One region of the Kribbella solani genome, then DNA from elsewhere that is predicted to be linked to it. Evidence: riboswitches for the same ligand, from Rfam matches in the RefSeq annotation. Region 1 holds a riboswitch; the other holds the start of a gene.

Region 1 (10,182 bases):
CGGGAGCTGCGGAGCGAGCCAGGGGAGTAGCGTCGTTTCGGCGCGCAGTCGCGGCCGGACCTCGTCGCGCCGAGGCGACCGATAGATCCAGTCACCTTCGATCCACGCGTGGCTGTCCCAGCCTTCGATGATCGTCACGCCAGGCTCCGGACGTACGCGTCGAGCAGACCGACCGTGTCCGGCATGAAGGACCACTCCGGGTCGTCCAGCTTCGCGACGAGCTCGCTCGGCGACATCCAGGCACCCCACGCGACCTCCTCCGGCTGGTGCCGCACCGGGCCGTCCCAGACACAGGTGTACAGGTACGCGTGGTACCGGGTGTTCTCGTCGGCGTAATCACCTTCCGGCAGCCGGGTCAGCTCGGTGCCCGTGATCCCGAGCTCCTCGTCGAGCTCGCGGACGACCGCGTGGAACGGTTCTTCACCGGCTGCCACGACCCCGCCGGCGGTGAAGTCGTACCGGCCTGGGTACACGTCCTTGGTCGGCGTGCGGCGATGGACGTAGATGTCACCGGCCGGATTCCGGACGACCACGCCGGTGGCGGAGTGCCGCAGGTTGTCGCGGCGCATCACCGACCGCGGCGCGGACCCGATGATCCGGTTGCCGTCGTCGAGCAACGCGACCAGCTCGTCCTCCTGTTCGTGCATTCAGGCAGTTTCGCAGGTAACCCTGTGGACACGGCAACGCGTTTAGTCGTTCCTACCGCGTAGGCTCAACTCCATGAGTGTTCGGCGGATCATGGGTACCGAAACGGAGTTCGGGATCTCGGTGCCAGGCCAGCCCGGGGCGAACCCGATGCTGACCTCGAGCCAGGTGGTGAACGGCTACGCGCAGACGCAGCCACTCGCGCGCAAGACGCGGTGGGACTTCGACGAGGAGCATCCGCTCCGGGACGCGCGTGGGTTCGACCTCAGCCGGGAGGTGGCGGACTCCAGCCAGCTCACCGACGAGGAGACCGGCCTGGCGAACGTGATCCTTACCAACGGCGCCCGGCTGTACGTCGACCACGCCCACCCGGAGTACTCGGCGCCCGAGACCACCAACCCGCGCGACGCGGTGGTCTGGGACAAGGCCGGCGAGCTCGTGATCATGGAGGGCGCGCGCCAGGCCCGGCTGATCCCTGGCGCGCCACAACTCAACCTGTACAAGAACAACGTCGACAACAAAGGCGCCTCGTACGGGTCGCACGAGAACTATCTGATGCGCCGGTCGACCCCGTTCGCGTCGATCGTGCGGCACCTGACCCCGTTCTTCGTGAGTCGTCAGGTAGTCACCGGCGCCGGTCGCGTCGGGATCGGCCAGGACGGCGCGACGCACGGCTTCCAGATCAGCCAGCGGGCCGACTACTTCGAGGTCGAGGTCGGCCTGGAGACGACGCTGAAGCGGCCGATCATCAACACCCGGGACGAACCCCACGCGAACCCGGACCGCTACCGCCGGCTGCACGTGATCATCGGCGACGCGAACCTGTCCGAGCTCTCCACGTACCTGAAGGTCGGCACCACGTCACTGGTGCTGGCGATGATCGAGGACGGCTGGCTCACCGACGATCTGGGCGTCGACCGGCCGGTGACCACGCTGCACGAGGTCAGCCACGACCCGTCGTGTACGCAGCTGCTGACCCTCAAGGACGGCCGCAAGATCACCGCGGTCCAGCTGCAGACGGAGTACCTGGAGCAGGCCCGCAAGTACGTCGAGGACAAGTACGGCGACGACGCGGACCGGCAGACCAAGGACGTGCTGCACCGCTGGGAGCAGGTCCTGGACCAGCTCGCGACCGATCCGATGGGGTTGTCCGACCAGCTCGACTGGGTCGCGAAGTACAAGCTCCTCCAGCAGTACCGGGATCGCGACGGCCTGGACTGGGACGACTCGAAGCTGCACCTGATCGACCTGCAGTACGCCGACCTGCGTCCGGACAAGGGCCTGTACTACCGGTTGGTGAAGTCCGGCCGGATGCAGCGGATCGTGACCGACGAGGAGATCCGGATGGCGGTCGCGCATCCGCCCACCGACACCCGGGCGTACTTCCGCGGCCGGTGCATGCAGCAGTACGCGCCGCAGGTCGCGGCGGCCTCCTGGGACTCGGTGATCTTCGATCTGCCGGGCAAGGAATCGCTGCAGCGGATCCCGACGCTGGACCCGCTCCGGGGCACCAAAGCGCATGTCGGGGCACTTCTTGACCAATGCGACACCGCAAGTGACCTGGTTCGCACCATTACTGGGGGTGCCGCCGGGTAGGGTCGCCGTATACGGAGAAACACTGCGCCGGCCGGTTGGGCGGCCGGCGCGGGCGGCGGTTCTAGGAGGTGGCAGATGGCGAAGGACGGCGGTCAGCAGCACAAGCAGCCGAAGCGTTCGTCGACCGAGGAAGAGGTCGCGCAGGTCGAGGCGTCGGAGGATGTCCAGGAGCGCAAGGAACGGCTCGACGACGACGTCGATTCGATCCTGGACGAAATCGACGAGGTCCTGGAGGAGAACGCCGAGGAATTCGTCCGCGGATTCGTGCAAAAGGGTGGGGAGTGAACCGCTCGATGACTTCTGATGCCTCCGGCCGGCTGCCGGAAGCCTTCCTGACCCCAGGTGGCTCGTCGTTCATGGACTTCCTGGCCGGGCACGCGCCCGACCTGTTGCCCGGACGACGGTCCCTGGGCCAAGGAATGAATCAGGGTGACCTGTCCAGTGAGGTCCCGCACGGCACGACCATCGTCGCCGCCACCTTCCCCGGTGGCGTCGTGATGGCCGGCGACCGGCGGGCCACGATGGGCAACATCATCGCCCAGCGTGACATCGAGAAGGTGTTCCCCGCCGACGAGTACTCGGCGGTCGCGTTCGCGGGCTCGGCCGGCTTCGGGATCGAGATGGTCCGGTTGTTCCAGGTCGAGCTCGAGCACTACGAGAAGCTCGAAGGCGCCACGCTGAGCCTGGACGGCAAGGCGAACCGGTTGAGCGCGCTGATCCGCGGCAACCTGCCGATGGCGATGCAGGGGCTGACCGTGGTGCCGCTGTTCGCCGGGTACGACGAGGACATCAAGGGTGGCCGGATCTTCTCCTACGACCCGACCGGCGGGCGGTACGAGGAGACCCACTTCTACAGCGTCGGTTCGGGTTCGCTGTTCGCCCGCGGCGCGCTGAAGAAGCTGTACCGCGAGGACCTGTCCGAGACCGACTGCGTGACGGTGGCGATCCAGTCCCTGATCGACGCCGCCGACGACGACTCGGCGACCGGCGGGCCGGACATGCTGCGGCGGATCTTCCCGGTGGTCGGCGTGGTCACCGCGCACGGCTACCGGCGGCTGCCGGAGGACGAGGTGGCGGCGCTGGTCGACGCGGCCTGGTCGCAGCGGCACACCCGGCCCGACGGCCCGGCCTCGGCGTCCCTGACCTGACCACCTGCCCGATCGACCGATTAGAGGACGACAGATTCGATGAGCGTTCCGTTCTACGTCTCGCCCGAACAGCTGATGCGGGACCGGGCCGACTTCGCCCGGAAGGGCATCGCCAAGGGCCGCAGCGCGATCGCGTTGCAGTACGCCGACGGCATCCTGTTCGTCGCGGAGAACCGCTCGCCCGCGCTGCACAAGGTGGCCGAGATCTACGACCGGATGGCGTTCGCCGCCGTCGGCCGGTACAACGAGTTCGAGAACCTGCGGATCGCCGGGGTCCGGCTCGCGGACATGCGCGGGTACTCGTACGACCGGCGTGACGTCACCGGCCGGGCGCTCGCCAACGCGTACGCGCAGACGCTCGGCGCGATCTTCTCCTCCGGTGGCGAGAAGCCGCTCGAGGTGGAGATCCTGGTCGCCGAGATCGGCGGCAGCGCGGCCGAGGACCAGATCTACCGGCTCACCTACGACGGCTCGATCGCGGACGTTCGTGGGTACGCGGTCATGGGTGGCGCGGCCGAGCAGGTCGCCGACTACATCGGCGAGCACTACAGCGACGGGATCTCGCTGGCCGGGGCGCTCCGGCTCGCGGTCGACGCGCTCGGCCACGACGGCACCGAGGTCCGCGAGCTGACCTCGGACCAGCTCGAGGTCGCGGTGCTGGACCGGACCCGGACGCAGGTCCGCAAGTTCAAACGGATGTCCGAGGCGACCCTGGCCGGCATCCTGACCGACTCCCGCCCGGCAGCCGACGGCGACACGGCCGGCGAGTCCGGCGGCGAGTCCGGCGGTGCAGCTGGGTCCGGTGATTCGGCTGGAGCTGCTGTGTCGGGCGATGACTCGGCCGACGACGACGCGCCGATCGCGCCGCCGGAAGACCCCGACGAGAACCGTCCGCTGTGACGGATCAGCACGACAACTCAGCCGTCACCGACAACGTGGCGGCTGAGTCGTTTCCGGGGTCGCCGACGGACGACCGGGATCAGCCGACTCGGGCGGATCGGCTGGGTGAGGCGGCTCGGCTCGTGGATCAGGTGGAGCGTCCGGGTGATCCGGTTGCGTGGGAGTTGTTGGCTGAGGAGCCGGGGTTTCAGCGGTTTTTGACGGTGAAGTTGCGTCGTTACCGGATGCCGGACGGGACCGAGGTCGAGTGGGACGTGTTCGGTCCGGAGTCCGAGCAGGGCATCGCGGCCGGGATCACGGTGCTGCCGCTCACCCCGGAGGGCCGGATCGTGACGATCCGGATGTTCCGGGCCGGTCCGGACAGCATCGTGACCAACCTCCCCGGCGGTCTGGTGGAGCCGGGGGAGGACGTCGCGGTGGCCGCTGCCCGCGAGCTCGAGGAGGAGACCGGCTACACCTGCGAGACGCTCGACGTGGTCGGCTGGCAGTGGTCCGGCGCGTCGTCGACGTTTCGCAAGTACGTCGGGATCGCCCGCGGCTGCCGCCCGGACGGGAAGCAGCAGCTGGACGAGGCCGAGGATTGCGTACCGGTGGAGCTGACCGTCGACGCGTTCCGTACCGAACTCCGCACTCCGGGTGCGATGACGGGCATCGATGCGGCCTATTTGGCGTTGGACCATGCAGGACTGCTGTGAATCTCACCGAATGGGGACTGTGATGGCTGACTGGAACACGGGCATTATCGAGGAGTTCCGCGCGAACGACGGCAAGGTCGGCGGCAACTTCGAAGGTGCCCCGATGACCCTGCTGCACCACCGGGGCCGCAAGAGCGGTCAGGAGTACGTCGCTCCGACGATGTACCTGGCCGACGACAACGACCCGGAGACCGTGTACGTGTTCGCCAGCAAGGCCGGCGCCCCGACCGACCCGGAGTGGTACCGGAATCTGGTCGCGGCCGGCGAAGGCACGATCGAGCGCGGCACGGAGACGTACAAGGTGACTGTCCGTGACGTCACCGGCGCCGACCGGGACCGGATCTACGCGGAGCAGGCACGCCGCTACCCGGGCTTCGCCGAGTACGAGAAGCAGACGGCCGGTATCCGCACCATCCCGGTTCTCGAGCTGCGCCGGGCCTGACGATGGAGCCGCGGCAGCGGAGCAGCCGCCCGGACGGATTCGCGCTCGGTGACACCGTCGGCCTGGTGCACGGCCCGGCCACCGATCCGGACGCCGAGCGGCTGGTCCGCGCGACCCTGACCCGCGCGGGTGTCCGTACCGTCGTGGACGGCGAAGCTGCCGTGACCATCCACCTCGGTGGCACCGGTCTCGGCGCGCAACCAGCCAGTGAACTGCCCGCCGAGGGGTACGTAGTTGCTGTCGGCGCCAATCGGATCGTGCTGGACGGCGCCGACGTCCGCGGGACGTACTACGCCGCCCTGACCTTCGACGAAGTTGTCCAAGGCAACGAGGTGGACGGCGTCGAGATCCGCGACTGGCCGGCGCTGCGCTATCGCGGCTCGATCGAAGGCTTCTACGGCACGCCGTGGTCGCACGCCGACCGGCTGGATCACCTGGACTATCTCGGCGCGCACCGGATGAACACGTTCCAGTACGCGCCGAAGGACGACGTGTATCACCGCGAGCAGTGGCGCGACCCGTACCCGGCGGACAAGCTCGCCGAGCTGGGTGAGCTGATCGAGCGGGCGCGCCGCAACAAGGTCGACTTCACTTTCGCGCTCTCGCCGGGGCTCTCGATCCGGTACACCTCGGACGAGGATTACCAGGCGCTGATCGCGAAGTTCGACGCGCTGTACGAGCTGGGCGTGCGGGTCTTCAACGTGCCACTCGACGACATCGAGTACGAGACGTGGCACAGCGCGGAGGACGCGGCGAAGTACGGCACCGGTGGCGGCGCGGCGGGTGCGGCGCAGGCGGACCTGTGCAACCGGGTCCAGCGCGAGTGGATCGCGACGAAGCCGGATGTCGAGCCGCTGCAAATGGTGCCGACGGAGTACTACGACGTCGACGAATCGCCGTACAAGCAGGCGCTGCGCGAGCGGATGGATCCGGCCGTGATCGTGCACTGGACCGGGACGGCGGTAGTGCCGGAGCAGATCACGAGTGCACAAGCGGCCGCGGCGAAGGCGGTGTTCGGGCACGACATCCTGATCTGGGACAACTACCCGGTCAACGACTACGCGCACGGCCGGATCCTGCTCGCCGCGTACACCGGTCGTGAACCGGGTGTCGCGGAGCAGGTCGTCGGCGTGATCTCGAACCCGATGAACCAGGCCGCGGTCAGCAAGCTCGCGCTCTACTCGTTCGCCGAGTTCGGTTGGAAGCCGGAGGTGTACGACGCGGACGCGTCCTGGCGTCGCGCGATCGCCGAGCGGGCCGGGGGAGACGCGGACACGATCCGGGCGCTGGAGGTGTTCGCGGACCTCACCACGTACGACGGGAAGCTGCACCTGGTCAACGCGCCGGTGCTCGCCGGGAAGCTGGCCGCGTTCCGTACGGCCTGGGAGTCGGGTGACCTGGCCGGCGCGATCGCCGACCTCGAGCCGTACTTCGAGGCGATCGAGAACGCACCGGCCCAGCTCCGCGCCGGTTTGGTCGACCCGGCCTTCGCCGAGGAGGCGGATGCCTGGCTCGACGCATCTTTCTACTGGGGTCAGGCGCTGCGCCAGGCGCTCCGGGCGCTGGAGGCGCAGGCCGAGGGCAACAAGTCGGGTATCGCGACGGCGCTTGCGGAGATTCGCCACCTGACGGATCGCGCCGAAGCGATCCGCGACGTCCGGCTACCGCACTCCCGCACGCATCCCCGGATCGGTGACGGAGTGGCTGACGCATTCCTCAGCGAAGTGGCCGGCCGGTTATCCTGACACCGGACCGCGACTGGCGCTGAGGTGGATCACCACCGGGGAACGGTCTGCCATCCGGCTTCGCCGCGCGCCTGGGCACCTGGGAGATGACAGAGGTGCGCGGATGACTGCTGAACTCATGATCGGGACCGACCTCGCCGCCGAGATGGTGGCCAAGGCGGCGGAGCGGGCGCGGGCGTTGCAGGAACGGGCCGGCGTCCAGCCGTGCCTCGCGACCGTACTGGTCGGTGACGACCCGGCGTCGGCCACGTACGTACGGATGAAGCAGAACCGGTCGAAGAAGGCCGGGATCGCCTCGGTCAGCGTCGGCCTGCCTGCCGACACATCGACCGATGAGCTGGTCGCGGAGATCCGGAAGCTGTCCGACGACCCGGCGGTGCACGGCATTCTGCTGCAGCACCCGGTGCCGGCGCAGATCGACGAGCGGGCCGCGTTCGAGGCGATCGATCCGGCCAAGGACGTGGACGGCGTGACGATGCGCTCGTTCGCGGCGATGGCCTTCGGCGATCCCGGTTTCCGGTCCGCGACACCCGGCGGCATCATGCGGCTGCTGGCGGCGTACGAAGTACCGCTGGAAGGCGCGCACGCCGTCGTGATCGGCCGCAGCCCGATCCTCGGGAAGCCGGCCGGTATGTTGCTGCTGGCATCGAACGCGACGGTCACGTACGCGCACTCCCGTACCCGTGACCTGCCCGAGCTGGTCCGGACGGCGGATGTGGTGATCGCGGCGGTCGGGAAGCCGGAGTTCGTCCGCGGTGACTGGCTGAAGCCGGGCGCGGTCGTGGTCGATGCCGGGTACAACGAGGGCAATCTGGGCGACGTGCACTTCGCCGAGGCGGCCGCGGTGGCGAGGCTGATCACGCCGGTGCCGGGTGGGGTCGGGCCGATGACGATCGCGCTGCTGCTGGAGCAGACGGTCGATGCGGCTGAGACGGCTGTCCAGTCCTTGACCACGTTGGCCTAGGCTGGGGGGATCAACAGTCGTGGCCTGAGGAGGCGAGACGTGGCGGTACGGGCGATCCGGGGTGCCACCCAGCTGGACGTCGACGAGCGCGAGCATCTGCTCGAGCGGTCGGCGGAGCTGGTGAAGGCCGTCCTGGAGGCGAACGATCTGGAGAACGAGGACCTGATCAGCATCCTCTTCACCGTCACGTCGGACCTGCGTTCGGAGTTTCCCGCCGTCGCCGGGCGGCAGATCGGGCTCACCGACGTACCGCTGATGTGCATGCAGGAGATCCCGGTCCCGCACGCGCTGCCCCGGGTGGTGCGGCTGATGCTGCACACCGAGACGCCGCGGTCGCGGGACAAGATCCAGCACGTGTACCTGCACGGGGCCGTCGCGCTGCGCCCGGATCTGACCGGCGCCCAGTGAATCAGGTGTGCAGTGAAACCAGGCGCAGTGAAACCAGGTGCAGCGAACCAGGTGTGCGGTGAGTGAGCTGCGTGGTCCGGTCCGGATCGTCGGTACCGGCCTGATCGGTACGTCGATCGGCCTCGCGCTGGCGCGGCTCGGCGTCGTCGTGGAACTCGTCGACGGCAACGCGGACAACGCGCTGATGGCGGAGCGGATCGGCGCCGGATCACGGTCGGTGGAGCTCGAACCACAGTTGGTCGTCGTCGCCGTACCGCCGGATCATGTCGGCGCCGTGATCGCGCGGCAGCTTGAGCAGACCGCGGGCAGCGGCGCGATCGTCACCGACGCGGCCAGCGTGAAGTCCAAGCCGCTCGCGGACGCGCGCCGCCTTACCGGCGATCTCAGCCGGTACGTCGGCAGTCACCCGATGGCCGGCTCGGAGCGGAACGGCCCGCTGGCCGGGCGCGCCGATCTGTTCGACGGCGCGACCTGGGCGATCACCCCGCACGAGACCAGCGACCCGGAGGCGGTCGACCTGGTCCGGCGGCTGGCCGAGGCCGCGGGTGCGCGGACGGTCGAGATGTCGGTCGAGGATCACGACCTCGGTGTGGCCCGGGTGTCGCATCTGCCGCACCTGATGTCGGCGCTCGCGGCCGGTACGCTCACCGACGCGCCGTCGTCGCACCTGCAGCTGTCGGGTCAGGGCGTACGGGACGTGACCCGGATCGCGGCCGGTGATCCGAAGCTGTGGACCCAGATCGTGTCCGCCAACTCGACCGCGCTGACCGGGTTGCTGGAGCAGATCCGGGGCGAGCTCGACCGGCTCCTCGTTGCCTTGGGCAAGGAAGAGGCGGCCGACGAGCTGACCGCGATCCTCGGTCAGGGCGCCTCCGGCGCGGTCCGCGTACCGGGCAAGCACGGTACGCCGCACATCGAGCTGGTCACGGTTCTGGTCACGATCCCGGACCGCCCGGGTCAGCTGGCGCGCCTGTTCGCGGACGCGGCCGAGTCCGGCGCCAACGTCGAGGACCTCCGCATCGACCACAGCCCCGGCCGCCCCGCCGGTGAGGTCGAGCTCGCGGTCAAGCCCGCCTCGGTCGACCAGTTGGTCACCGTCCTGACGGACCGCGGCTGGACAGTCCACCGCTAGCTGTCGGGTTGTTTCACCAGTGGCCTGCTGCAGCACGGCATCGGCGCGACAAGCCGTCAGCGGGCGCCCTTGCCGGGGTGGTCCGGCGCGGGAGTGTCCCTGGGCGGCGGTAATCTTCGGGGCATGATCATCGCTGTGGACGGGCCGAGCGGCTCCGGTAAGTCGAGCACCGCCCGCGGAGTGGCCACCCGGCTCGGCCTGCGGTACCTGGACACCGGCGCGATGTACCGGGCAGTGACCTGGTCGGCGGTCGAGCGCGGCCTGGACCTGGACGACACCGAGGCGGTCGCCGAACGCGCCCGCGAGCTCCGGCTGGAGCTCAGCACCGACCCGGCCGACCAGTTCGTCGTCGCCGACGGGACCGACGTCGCGGCCGCGATCCGGGCGCCGGAGCTGAGCGCGGTGGTGTCGAAAATCGCCACCAACCTTCAGGTCCGCGAGGAGCTGATCCGCCGCCAGCGCGCCATCATCGACGCCGCCCGGCCGACCGGCGGGATCGTCGTCGAG
Region 2 (10,182 bases), 2.1 Mb from region 1:
TGGGCGCCGAGGTACTGACCGTTGATCAGTGCTTCCTGGTAGACGAGCCGGTCGCTGTCGACTCGGAGTACGGGAAAGTCCGGTACCTCCGCGGACGTCGGCGTGATGCCGCTGTGGCTGACTTGCACGTTCAAGCGACTCTCCCTGGTTCGATCGGCGCCACGCTCGCGCGCAGGATTCGCCAGCTCACGTACACGCAGCCGGCCAGCGCGGGCATGGTCAGCAAGGTGCTGGCGATCCCGAGCGGGACCACCTGCTCGGTCAGGTACAGCGGGACCATCACGGCCGCACCGATGACGAACTTCGCCAGGAAGACCGCGGTACACAGCTGGTAGCGCCGTCGGCTCGCACGATCCCGCCGCCAGCCGAACCGGTCGCCGCGCGCCGCTCCCACTGCCACGCCGATCAGCGGTAGTCCCACCAGCATGGACGCCAGGAACACTGCGCCGCCGACGATGCTGGCGAGTACGCCGGTGAGGTAGAAGTTGACGGCCTGCCCGCTGCTCCCGGCCATGAACGAGGACACTCCGACCGTGAACAACCCGCCTGCGGCCTGCCAGTACTTGCGGTCGGTCCAGACCCGGGCCACCGCGAAGATGCACACGGCACCGACCGCGATCAGCGCGGAGACCACGACGTTCGCGGTGATCAGGTAGGCGACCAGGAACACCGCCCGGGACGCGATGGCTTCCGCGAGCGTACGCCAGCCACCCAACGCACTGAACAAGGACAACGACTGCTGCGTCAACAGATTGAAGTTCATCCGCCCGACCCCCGCGACACCACTGCTGCCTCCGCCGGGCGGGATGCGGCGGGGGTGGTGAAGTTTTCGTGGCGCATCACGTCTTCGTAGGTGGCGATCGCGGCGTGCAATTCCTTCTCGCCGCGCGCGGCCTGCACCAGTTGAGCGCAGAGCCGGTGCGCGTCCTGCATCGCGAGGTTGCCGCCGAAGCCAGGGGTTACATGGATGGCGTCGCCGATCAGTGTCACCGAACCGGCCGGCCAGACCGGTGGTGGCGGGATCATCCCGTTCCGCAGTACCACTGTGCGGTCCGGCCACGCCGAGTCGACGAGCGTCCGCAATGTCTCCGGCAGGCCGGAGACCAATTCCTGCGCCTGACCCCAGACAGCGGCGGGTGATTCGGCCGTACCGAGTTGCTCTTCCGTCACCGGCAGCGCCCACATCACGTAGTCCTCGGCGTCGGCGACCGCGCGGGAGTCCAGGCCGGGCAGGCACTCCGTACGCGCCGCGACCGGCGGCTGCGTGAACCGCAGTATGCCCATCGCCATCATCGTCCCGCGCACCTGCGCCCGGGCCGCGCTGTGACCGATCAGCTCGGGCAGACCAGTACCGACCACGCGCCGCAGTGGCGTCGCGCCCATCACCATGCGCTTTCCGGTGTCGACGACCTGCACATGCGGCAGGTACTGGCGTCGGACCGCCGAGCCGATCCCGTCCGCGCCGACCAGTACGTCCGCGACCTCCGTACGCCCATCGGCGGACCACGCCCGGACAGTGCCGTCGGCAAGCTGCTGGAACCGAGCGAACGGCGCCCCGAACCGCACCGTGTCCTCCAGCCCGGTCAGCATCACCGCCCGCAGCAACGGCCGGTCGACCTGCCGGCCGGGCCGAGCCGGCCCTTTCGTCCCGTCGAGCGACTGGCTCCGCTCGACCGTGAGCTCGCCGTCCGTTTCGGACAAGGTCAGAGCTTGCTCGCGCGGTCCGCCCATGGTGGCCTCGACCATCGCGACGTGCCCCGGCGGCAGGCACGCGCGCAGCGCCGTCATGCCCCGGTCGTCGAAATGCATGCTGACGCCTTGCGGGCGGCCGCGGGGTTCTTCCCGCTCGTAGACCACGACGTCGATCCCCGCGCGGCGCAGACCTTGGGCCAGCGTCAACCCGCCGAGTCCGGCCCCGACCACGATCACTCTCATCGGCCCCACACCTTTCTTCATCACTTGATGAAGTTAACGGTACAGGCGTCCGCGAGTAAACCCCATCGCTCGATGAAGAAATGCCGGTTACGCGCGTCCCTTGGCCAGGGCGGTGAAGATCGTCAGCGCGTCCGAGAGCGCGGCGACGTCATGCGTACGGATGAAGTCCGCGCCTTGGCCGGCCGCGTACAGCTCCGCGGCCAGGGTCGCCGGCCCGATGTCGGCGAGGTCCTTGCCAGTCAGCGTGCGAAGGAACGACTTCCGGGAAGGTGAGACCAGGACCGGCAGGCCGTAGCCGGCCTTCAGGTCCGCGAGCCCGGCCAGCACCATGATCGACGGCTCGGGCGCGCTGCTGAGGAAGTAGCCGAGCCCGGGATCGACGACCAGGCGGTCGCGACTGATGCCGGCTGCTTGCAGCGCGTCGAGCCGGTCGCGGAAGAAGCGGTCGATCCCTTGTTGTACGGCCGGCGGGTCGATCCGCACCTTCGTCGCCGGGCCACGGTGCTGGACCGCGTGCATGACGATGAGCGTGCATCCGCTGTCGGCCAGTTCGGCGTACCGTTCCGGGTCCGGGAAGCCGTGGATGTCGTTGAGATAGGTGGCGCCATGGGCCGCGGCGTACAACTGCGTCTCGGGTGCGTACGAGTCGATCGACACCGGAACGCGGGCAGTCACCAACTCGTCCAGTACGTCGGCCAAACGGCGGATCTCCGCGTCGACGCTGACCCGTTCGGCGCCTGGATGACTCGCGGCCGCCCCGAGTTCGATGATGTCCGCGCCGGCCGCGAGCAATCGCCACGCCTGCGCCAGCGCATCCTCGGTTGCCAGGAACCGGCCGCCGTCGGAGAACGAGTCGGCGGTGACGTTGACGATCCCGACCAGCCGGGGCCGTACCGTCGACAGTGCCGAAGGAGTGAAGTCATACACCACGCTGTGCCTCCCAGAGAATGTCCCAGAGGCCCAGGCGCGCGGCACAGCGTCAGCTGACGGGGTCGCTCCACGATGGTGACCCATCCAGACGCCAGTCACGACCCACCCGACACCTTACCGGCCGGCAAGCGAACCCGGTGGTGCTCGGTGCGGGCCTGGATGGGCTGCTTATGCTGAACCGCATGACCACGAGCAACGCCGCCGGCCCGCAGGATGTCGACCCGGCGATCCGCGCCGAGCTGGACCGGCTGCGCGACAGCATCGACAACCTCGACGCGGCTCTCGTCCACATCCTGGCCGAACGCTTCAAGTACACCCAGCAGGTCGGCCACCTCAAGGCCGTACACGCCCTGCCACCGGCCGACCCGGCCCGCGAAGCCGGCCAGATCACTCGCCTGCGCGCCCTCGCCGAAACCGCCAAACTCGACCCGGTCTTCGCCGAGAAGCTCCTCGGCTTCATCATCAGCGAGGTAATCCGCCACCACGAGCAGATCGCCGAAGCCACCAAACCCTGATCGGCGGTCGCGACGCTCTCTTGGCGCCCAGGTCGGCTGTCAGCGGTCGATGACTGTAACTGTTAGTGCACGGTTGGTGGCGGTTCGGATGCGAATTGAGCCTTTTCGCTGCCAGGATGTTCGCCGGAGCCGATCCGCCCGGGCGGCCGGAACATCGTTGCGAGGAGTACGACGTGGCTGTCGATGAGTTGTCCGCGGGGCTGAAAGGCCGCCACGTCACGATGATCAGCATCGCCGGCGTGATCGGCGCCGGCCTGTTCGTCGGGTCCGGTACGGCGATCAGCAAAGCCGGTCCCGGCGTACTCATCGCGTACGCCTTCGCGGGGACGCTCGTCGTCCTGGTGATGCGGATGCTCGGCGAGATGGCCGCGGCGAACCCGGACACCGGCTCGTTCTCGGTGTACGCCGACCGCGCGATCGGGTCCTGGGCCGGCTTCACGGTCGGCTGGCTGTACTGGTGGTTCTGGGTGCTGGTGATTCCGGTCGAGGCGACCGCGGCGGCGGCGATCCTGGAGGGCTGGACCGGCGTACCGAAGTGGGTCTGGGCGCTCGCGGTGACGCTGGGTCTGACCCTGACGAACCTGTTCAGCGTCGCGAACTACGGCGAGTTCGAGTTCTGGTTCGCCCTGCTCAAGGTGATCGCGATCATCGGGTTCATCGGGATCGGCGTACTGGCCGTGCTGGGCGTGTTCGGTTCGGACCACAGCGGGATCCAGCATCTGTGGGACACCGGAGGTTTCCTGCCGAACGGGTTCGGCGCGGTCGTGGCCGCGGTCCTGGTGACGATGTTCAGCTTCATGGGTACCGAGATCGTGACGATCGCCGCCGCCGAGTCCGACCACCCGGACGAGCAGGTCGGCAAGGCGACCCGTTCGGTGATTTGGCGGATCGCGTTGTTCTACCTCGCGTCCATCCTGCTCGTCGTCGTGATCGTGCCGTGGAACGAGCCCGGCCTGGCCACCAACGGTTCCTACCAGACCGCGCTGCAGGCACTCGGCGTACCCGGCGCGACGGTCATCGTCGACCTGGTCGTGCTGGTAGCCGTGGCGAGCTGCCTGAACTCGGCGCTGTACACCGCGTCCCGGATGATCTACTCACTCGGCAAACGCGGCCAGGCGCCGGCGATCGTCGTCCAGACCACCTCCCGCGGCGTACCGCGCGGTGCCGTCCTCGCGTCCACTGCGGTCGGCTTCCTGGCCGTGATCTGCAACTACCTCTTCCCCGAAAAGGTCTTCGGCGTACTCCTGGCCACCTCCGGCGCGATCGCGCTGCTCGTCTACTTCGTCATCGCGGTCTCCCAGCTCCGCCTCCGCGCCAAGTTCGACAGCTCAGGCACCCCGCTGCCGGTACGCATGTGGGCCTACCCGTACCTGACCTGGGCGGTGGTCATCGTCATCCCCGTCATGCTCGTCTTCATGGCCACCCAATCCGACCAGCGCCTGAACCTCGGCGCCACCGCGGTCATCGCCCTCACCGTCCTCGGCACCGCCCTGCTCACCCGCCGCAGATCCCGCCGTTCCACCCCCGACAACCACGCAAAGGTCTCGTAGCAGCCACGTCAGTTCATGCATTGTTCATGGATCGAGGTCTGGTAGATGTGTAGACATCTACCAGACTGATGATCATGGCGACTCGAGGCTCGGCGGTCCTGCGGCGCCGGGGAGCAGCGCTGTACGGCGAACTGGCCGGTGATCTCACCGATCGAATCCAGCACGGTGAGTTCGCTCCGGGGGCGAAGTTGCCGCCGGAGAAGGAGCTCGCCGAGGCGTACGGCGTCAATCGGCTGACCGTGCGCCGGGCGCTGTCGGAGCTCGCGCGTTCGAACGTGATCCGGACCGAGCATGGCGTCGGCAGTTTCGTCCGCGAGGCGTCGGTGCGGCATCGGATCGACGACAGTCACGCCGGGCTGGCCGAGAGTATGGCCGCGCGCGGGCTGACCGTCACCCACGAGCTGCTGGAGTCCTCCCGGGTCTGGCTGCGGGATCTGGACGCGGACACCAGAAGCCGGGTGCCTCGCGGTTGGAAACCGCCGCTGGCCCGATTCCGTTTCCGGCGGCTGCTCGACGGTCCGCCGTGGTCGCTGTCGACCGTGCTGATGCCGGTCGGTGTCGCGCCGGCGGACTGGGACGGGGTGAACAGCCTGACGTCGGTGCTCGCCGACCAAGGGCTCCCGGTGATCCGGGCCGAACGTGGATTCTCGGCCGCGGCGGCTGACGACGAGACCGCCCGCTGGCTCGACATCGCGCCGGGTACGCCGGTTCTGGTCGTCAACGGAATCAACACCGACCACCACGGCGTACCCGTGATGTTGCTTCAGCACCACACTCGCGCCGATCGCGCCGAGTACGTCATCCGCTTGACCGAGCAGCTCGAGGGTGAGGAGTGAGTACCCGATGACGAACCGGCAGCGCGTGGTCGTTGCGATGATCGACGGCCTGGACCCGGCGTACGCGACACCGGAGGTGATGCCTGAGCTGGACCGGCTCGGCGCGAACGGTTTGTCGACGGTGGTCGAGGCGATTGCTCCGACCGTCACGAACGCGAACAACGCCGGAATCAGTTGTGCCGCGTGGCCCTCGGAGCACGGCATCACCGGGAACTACTACTACGTCCCGGCGACCGGCGAAGAGGATTACATGGAGAGCGCCGAGCTGCTCCTGCGACCGACGTTGATGACGCAGGTCGCCGACCACGGTGGGAAGGCGGCTTTGCTTACCGCCAAGAAGAAGACGGTCAGTCTGCTCGGTACGAAGACAACGCCGGCCGTCGCGGCGGAGGAACCGCCTGCCGCTTTCGCGGACCGTTACGGCCAGCCGCCCGGAATCTACTCCGCCGGCATCAACCACTGGCTCTGGACCGTGGCCGTGGACGCGGCGCCGGACGCGGCGTTCTTCGCGACGGCGGACCACGGCATGAACTACAAGACGCTGGTGTACGACCTCAACCAGGCACTTGCCAACCGGGACGCACCGGTCCGGCGGGCGCTGTCCGCCGAGAAGGACAAGTACGTGCGTCATCACCGGACGTTCGGTGGTACGGCGTGGATCTGGCTCAACGATCCGCGCGACGAAGGCCGGGTTACCGACGCGCTCAACAAGCTGCCCGGCGTCGAAAGCGTCCTGACCCGCGGCGACGCGGCCGTACGCTTCCATCTGCACCCCGACCGGATCGGTGACCTGGTCGTCCTCGGCGACCCGAACACGGTCTTCGGCGACCTCGCACCGGGGCAGGAGTCGGAGCAACTCCCATCCCACTACAGATCACACGGCAGCCTGCACGAAGTACCCGTCCCATTGGTTGCCCACAACAACGAGTCGCTCCAGTACCGAACCCCACCGAAACACAACAAAGACCTCCTCACCCCACTCCTGACCAACTGGCTGCCCGGCACCCATCACCCGTAGCGCGAGTCCGGATCTTCACAAGCCGGTCCTGAGGCCCGGAAGGGTGGGCTTCCGGGCTTGCAGGTCACCGTGGTTCGGGCGGGTCGTACTAGGTGCTCGACTCGTCCGTGCGGGCGAACTCGGCGATTTCGTGGTCGAGTTCGGCGAGGTCGTCGCCGCCGGCCATTTTGTTGAGTACGTCCTCGCGGGTCGTCTCGTGTTTGGCGACCGTTCCGTAGCTCTGGCCGCGGGTGAGGATGGTGAAGCGGTCGCCCACCGGGAACGCGTGATGGGCGTTGTGGGTGATGAAGACGACCGCCACGCCGCGGTCGCGGGCCTGCGCGATGTAGCGCAGCACCACCCCGGCTTCCTTCACGCCCAGAGCGGACGTGGGCTCGTCGAGGATCAGCACCCGCGCCCCGAAATGCACCGCCCGCGCGATCGCGACGGACTGCCGTTCGCCGCCGGAGAGCGTACCGACCAGCTGGCCGACGTCACGGACCTGGATTCCGATCCGCGCCAGCTCGGCGTGGGCGATGTCGTTCATGGTCCGCATGTCGATGCGCTTGAGTGGACCATGGCCTTTCATCGGTTCGCGGCCGAGGAAGAAGTTCCGGCCGATACTCATCAGCGGGATCATCGACAGGTCCTGGAAAACCGTCGAGACACCTTTGGCCATCGCGTCCCGCGGGCTGTCGAACGTGGTGGGTACGCCGTCGACGCGGAACTCGCCCTGTGAGGGTTTGTGAACCCCGGACAGGATCTTGATCAAGGTGGACTTGCCGGCACCGTTGTCGCCGAGCAGGCAATGCACCTCGCCCGGGTGGATGGCGATCGACACACCGTCCAGGGCGCGTACGGTGCCGAACCACTTGCAGACGTCACGTAATTCGAGAATCGGCTGTTCAGGCAGGCTCATCGTGACTCCAATGCCTTCTTGCGGATCAGGTTGTTGGCCATCACGGCGAGGAGCAGCATCGCCCCGAGGAATGCTTTGAACCAGTCCGGATCCCAGCCCGCGTAGTTGATGCCGAGGCTGGCCATTCCGATCGTGAGCGCGCCGAAGGACGCGCCGACGACCGTGCCGTACCCGCCGGTCAGCAGGCACCCGCCGACGACGGCGGCGATGACCGTCTGCAACTCCTGCTGATCACCTCGCAGCACATCGCCGGAGCCGAACGTCAGCACCTGCATGACACCTACCAGGCAGGCCCCGGCAGCCGTCGCCATGAACAGCACGATGCGTACGCGGTCGACTTTGACGCCACTGTTGCGTGCGGCCGCGATGTCGCCGCCGGTGGCGCAGATCCAGTTCCCGAACCGGCTGCGCAGCATCACCCACGTTGCGAGGGCAGTGATCGCCAGCCACCACAGGATCTCGATCGAGAAGGTGCCGCGGGTCGAGGTCAGGAAGGTCGTCAGGAACGAACCCTGATGGGCATCGTCCAGGCTGACGTTGGTCGAGGCGGTGGTGGCGCGCGAGATGCCGATCGTCAGCCCTCGCAGCAGGAACAGCGTGGCGAGGGTGACGATGAACGACGGCAGGCCGGTCATCACGACCAGGACGCCGTTGCAGAAACCGATCACGAGCGCGAACGCGAACGCGAGCAGAACCGTCGGTGCCACCGGCCAGCCGTAGTGGCCGACCCCGACGGCGACGATCATTCCGGCGGCGCCGATCATCGATCCGACCGACAGGTCGAACTCGCCGGAGATCATCAGCATGGCGACGGGTACGGCGATGATCCCGAGCTCGGCGGCGACCGTGAGCCAGTTACCCATCCCCTCCAGGGCGGAGAAGGAGTTCCCGGCGACGACGGTGAACAGCAGGTACACGCCGAGCGCGCCGGCGACCGCGCCGAGCTCGGGTCTGCGGAGCAGGCCGGCAACGCCGGCGACGGGCCGCCGTTGCGGTAACGGCGTGGTCTTCGAGGGTGTGGTTGTCGTGGAGGTCATCTGTCACCTACCGCAATCCCTGCTTGGACAGTTCGATCGCCGCCTGCGCGTCGGCCTTGGTCACGAAGTTCGGGCCGGCGAGTACCAGACCGGTCGGGCAGATGCCGAGCCGCAGTCGCTGGGCGAGGAACTCGACCGGTAGGTACCCCTGGAGGTACTGCTGCTGATCGATGGCGAAATCCGCCTGGCCGTCGCGGACGGCGGCCAGGATGTCGGGGGAGAGGTCGAAGGTCGCGAACCGGAGTTTGCCGAGCTTGCCGGTCGAGGAGAGTGCCGCCTTGACCGGGTTGAAGATCACCGGACCGAGACCCAGTACGCCGTCGATGCCGGGGTCGGCCTTCAGCGCCGCTTCGATCCGGCGCTGGGTTCCGGTCGGGTCGCCTTGGCTCACCACTACCTGCTTGGCCTTCCCGCCGGCCTTGCTGATCGCGCCGGTGAATCCCTGGCAGCGCAGCTCCGCCGATTTGTCGCCTTGACCGTGGTTGATACAGATCGCGTTCTTGACTCCTTCGCCGGCCATCCGCTCGCCGGCCTGGCGCCCGGCGATCTCCTCGGCCTGCCCGACATGGGCGAGGATCCCGAGCTTGGCGAAGAAGGCGTCGCCGGAGTTCAGCGAGATCACCGGAATGCCGCGGGCGACGGCTTTCTTGATCGGGCCGGCGACGGCGTCCGGATCGAGGATGGACACGGCCAGCCCGTCGGGTTTGCGGGCGATCGCCGCCTCGATCAATCGGGCCTGTTCGGCCGGGTCGACCTTCGACGTGGACTGGTAGTCGAACTCGACCTTGAAATCCTTGGCGGCGTCTTCGGCGCCCCGCTTCACCGCGTTCCAGAACGGGTCGCCCGGTGCTCCGTGGGTGACCATGATGATGTGGACCTTCTTGCCACTACTGACCGCGGTGCCCTCGGTGCCGGCCTGCTCCTTCGAGCAGCCGGCGAGGACGGCGGTCGCCAGCACCGGACCTAACAGGGCGGCAATGACCTTGCGCATGTTCTTCTCCTTGGATCGAGCGCTCCCTGGCTTGAGTGCGTCACGACAGATCACTGCGGTGTGCCGCGAAGAACGACCTGCTGCTCTCGATCACGTGGTCGATGTGATCGGCGTTGTGGGCCGCGGTGAGATAGCCGCGGATCATGTAGTGCGGGTGGATGTAGACACCTCGTTCGAGCATCCACCGCTGGTAGTCACGCTGGACTCCGGCGTTTTTGGTCTTGGCGGTTTTGGAGATGTCCCGGTAGGTGCGAGGCGACGAGGCTCCGAAGTGCATACTCCACACCGAGCCGTAGCTCTCGACGCTGACTTGTGCATCGCCCTCGGCGGCGGCTTCGCGAAGTCCGTCCCGCAGGCGTCGCCCGAGCGCGTCCAGCTGGTCGTACAATTCGGGTGTCTCGCTGAGGAACTGCGTGCAGGCGACCGCCGCGGCGACGCTGAGCGTGTGGCCGTAGAACGTGCCGGAGAAGAA

What was found. Region 1 has a riboswitch for ZMP and ZTP ahead of HDA44_RS06735 (bifunctional 5,10-methylenetetrahydrofolate dehydrogenase/5,10-methenyltetrahydrofolate cyclohydrolase). Riboswitches for the same ligand answer to the same signal wherever they lie in the genome.
Region 2: linked by a shared signal. The riboswitch ahead of folP (dihydropteroate synthase) and the one ahead of HDA44_RS06735 (bifunctional 5,10-methylenetetrahydrofolate dehydrogenase/5,10-methenyltetrahydrofolate cyclohydrolase) in region 1 are both predicted to bind ZMP and ZTP.

The regions. Positions count from the first base shown of each region.
Region 1 is NZ_JACHNF010000001.1:1,532,582-1,542,763, forward strand. It holds gene HDA44_RS06690 (phosphotransferase) at 1-138, opposite strand, end outside; gene HDA44_RS06695 (NUDIX hydrolase) at 135-647, opposite strand; gene dop (depupylase/deamidase Dop) at 721-2,241, shown strand; gene HDA44_RS06705 (ubiquitin-like protein Pup) at 2,317-2,526, shown strand; gene prcB (proteasome subunit beta) at 2,535-3,389, shown strand; gene prcA (proteasome subunit alpha) at 3,429-4,289, shown strand; gene HDA44_RS37020 (NUDIX domain-containing protein) at 4,286-4,984, shown strand; gene HDA44_RS06725 (nitroreductase family deazaflavin-dependent oxidoreductase) at 4,995-5,426, shown strand; gene HDA44_RS06730 (glycoside hydrolase family 84 protein) at 5,429-7,171, shown strand; ZMP/ZTP riboswitch at 7,171-7,255, shown strand; gene HDA44_RS06735 (bifunctional 5,10-methylenetetrahydrofolate dehydrogenase/5,10-methenyltetrahydrofolate cyclohydrolase) at 7,275-8,135, shown strand; gene aroH (chorismate mutase) at 8,175-8,543, shown strand; gene HDA44_RS06745 (prephenate dehydrogenase) at 8,602-9,675, shown strand; gene cmk ((d)CMP kinase) at 9,799-10,182, shown strand, end outside.
Region 2 is NZ_JACHNF010000001.1:3,629,793-3,639,974, reverse strand. It holds gene HDA44_RS16390 (alpha-galactosidase) at 1-128, opposite strand, end outside; gene HDA44_RS16385 (DUF3159 domain-containing protein) at 131-763, opposite strand; gene HDA44_RS16380 (FAD-dependent oxidoreductase) at 760-1,935, opposite strand; gene folP (dihydropteroate synthase) at 2,023-2,817, opposite strand; ZMP/ZTP riboswitch at 2,887-2,974, opposite strand; gene HDA44_RS16370 (chorismate mutase) at 3,048-3,380, shown strand; gene HDA44_RS16365 (amino acid permease) at 3,554-4,930, shown strand; gene HDA44_RS16360 (GntR family transcriptional regulator) at 5,005-5,766, shown strand; gene HDA44_RS16355 (alkaline phosphatase family protein) at 5,774-6,784, shown strand; gene HDA44_RS16350 (ATP-binding cassette domain-containing protein) at 6,873-7,682, opposite strand; gene HDA44_RS16345 (ABC transporter permease) at 7,679-8,719, opposite strand; gene HDA44_RS16340 (sugar ABC transporter substrate-binding protein) at 8,727-9,710, opposite strand; gene HDA44_RS16335 (aspartate aminotransferase family protein) at 9,751-10,182, opposite strand, start outside.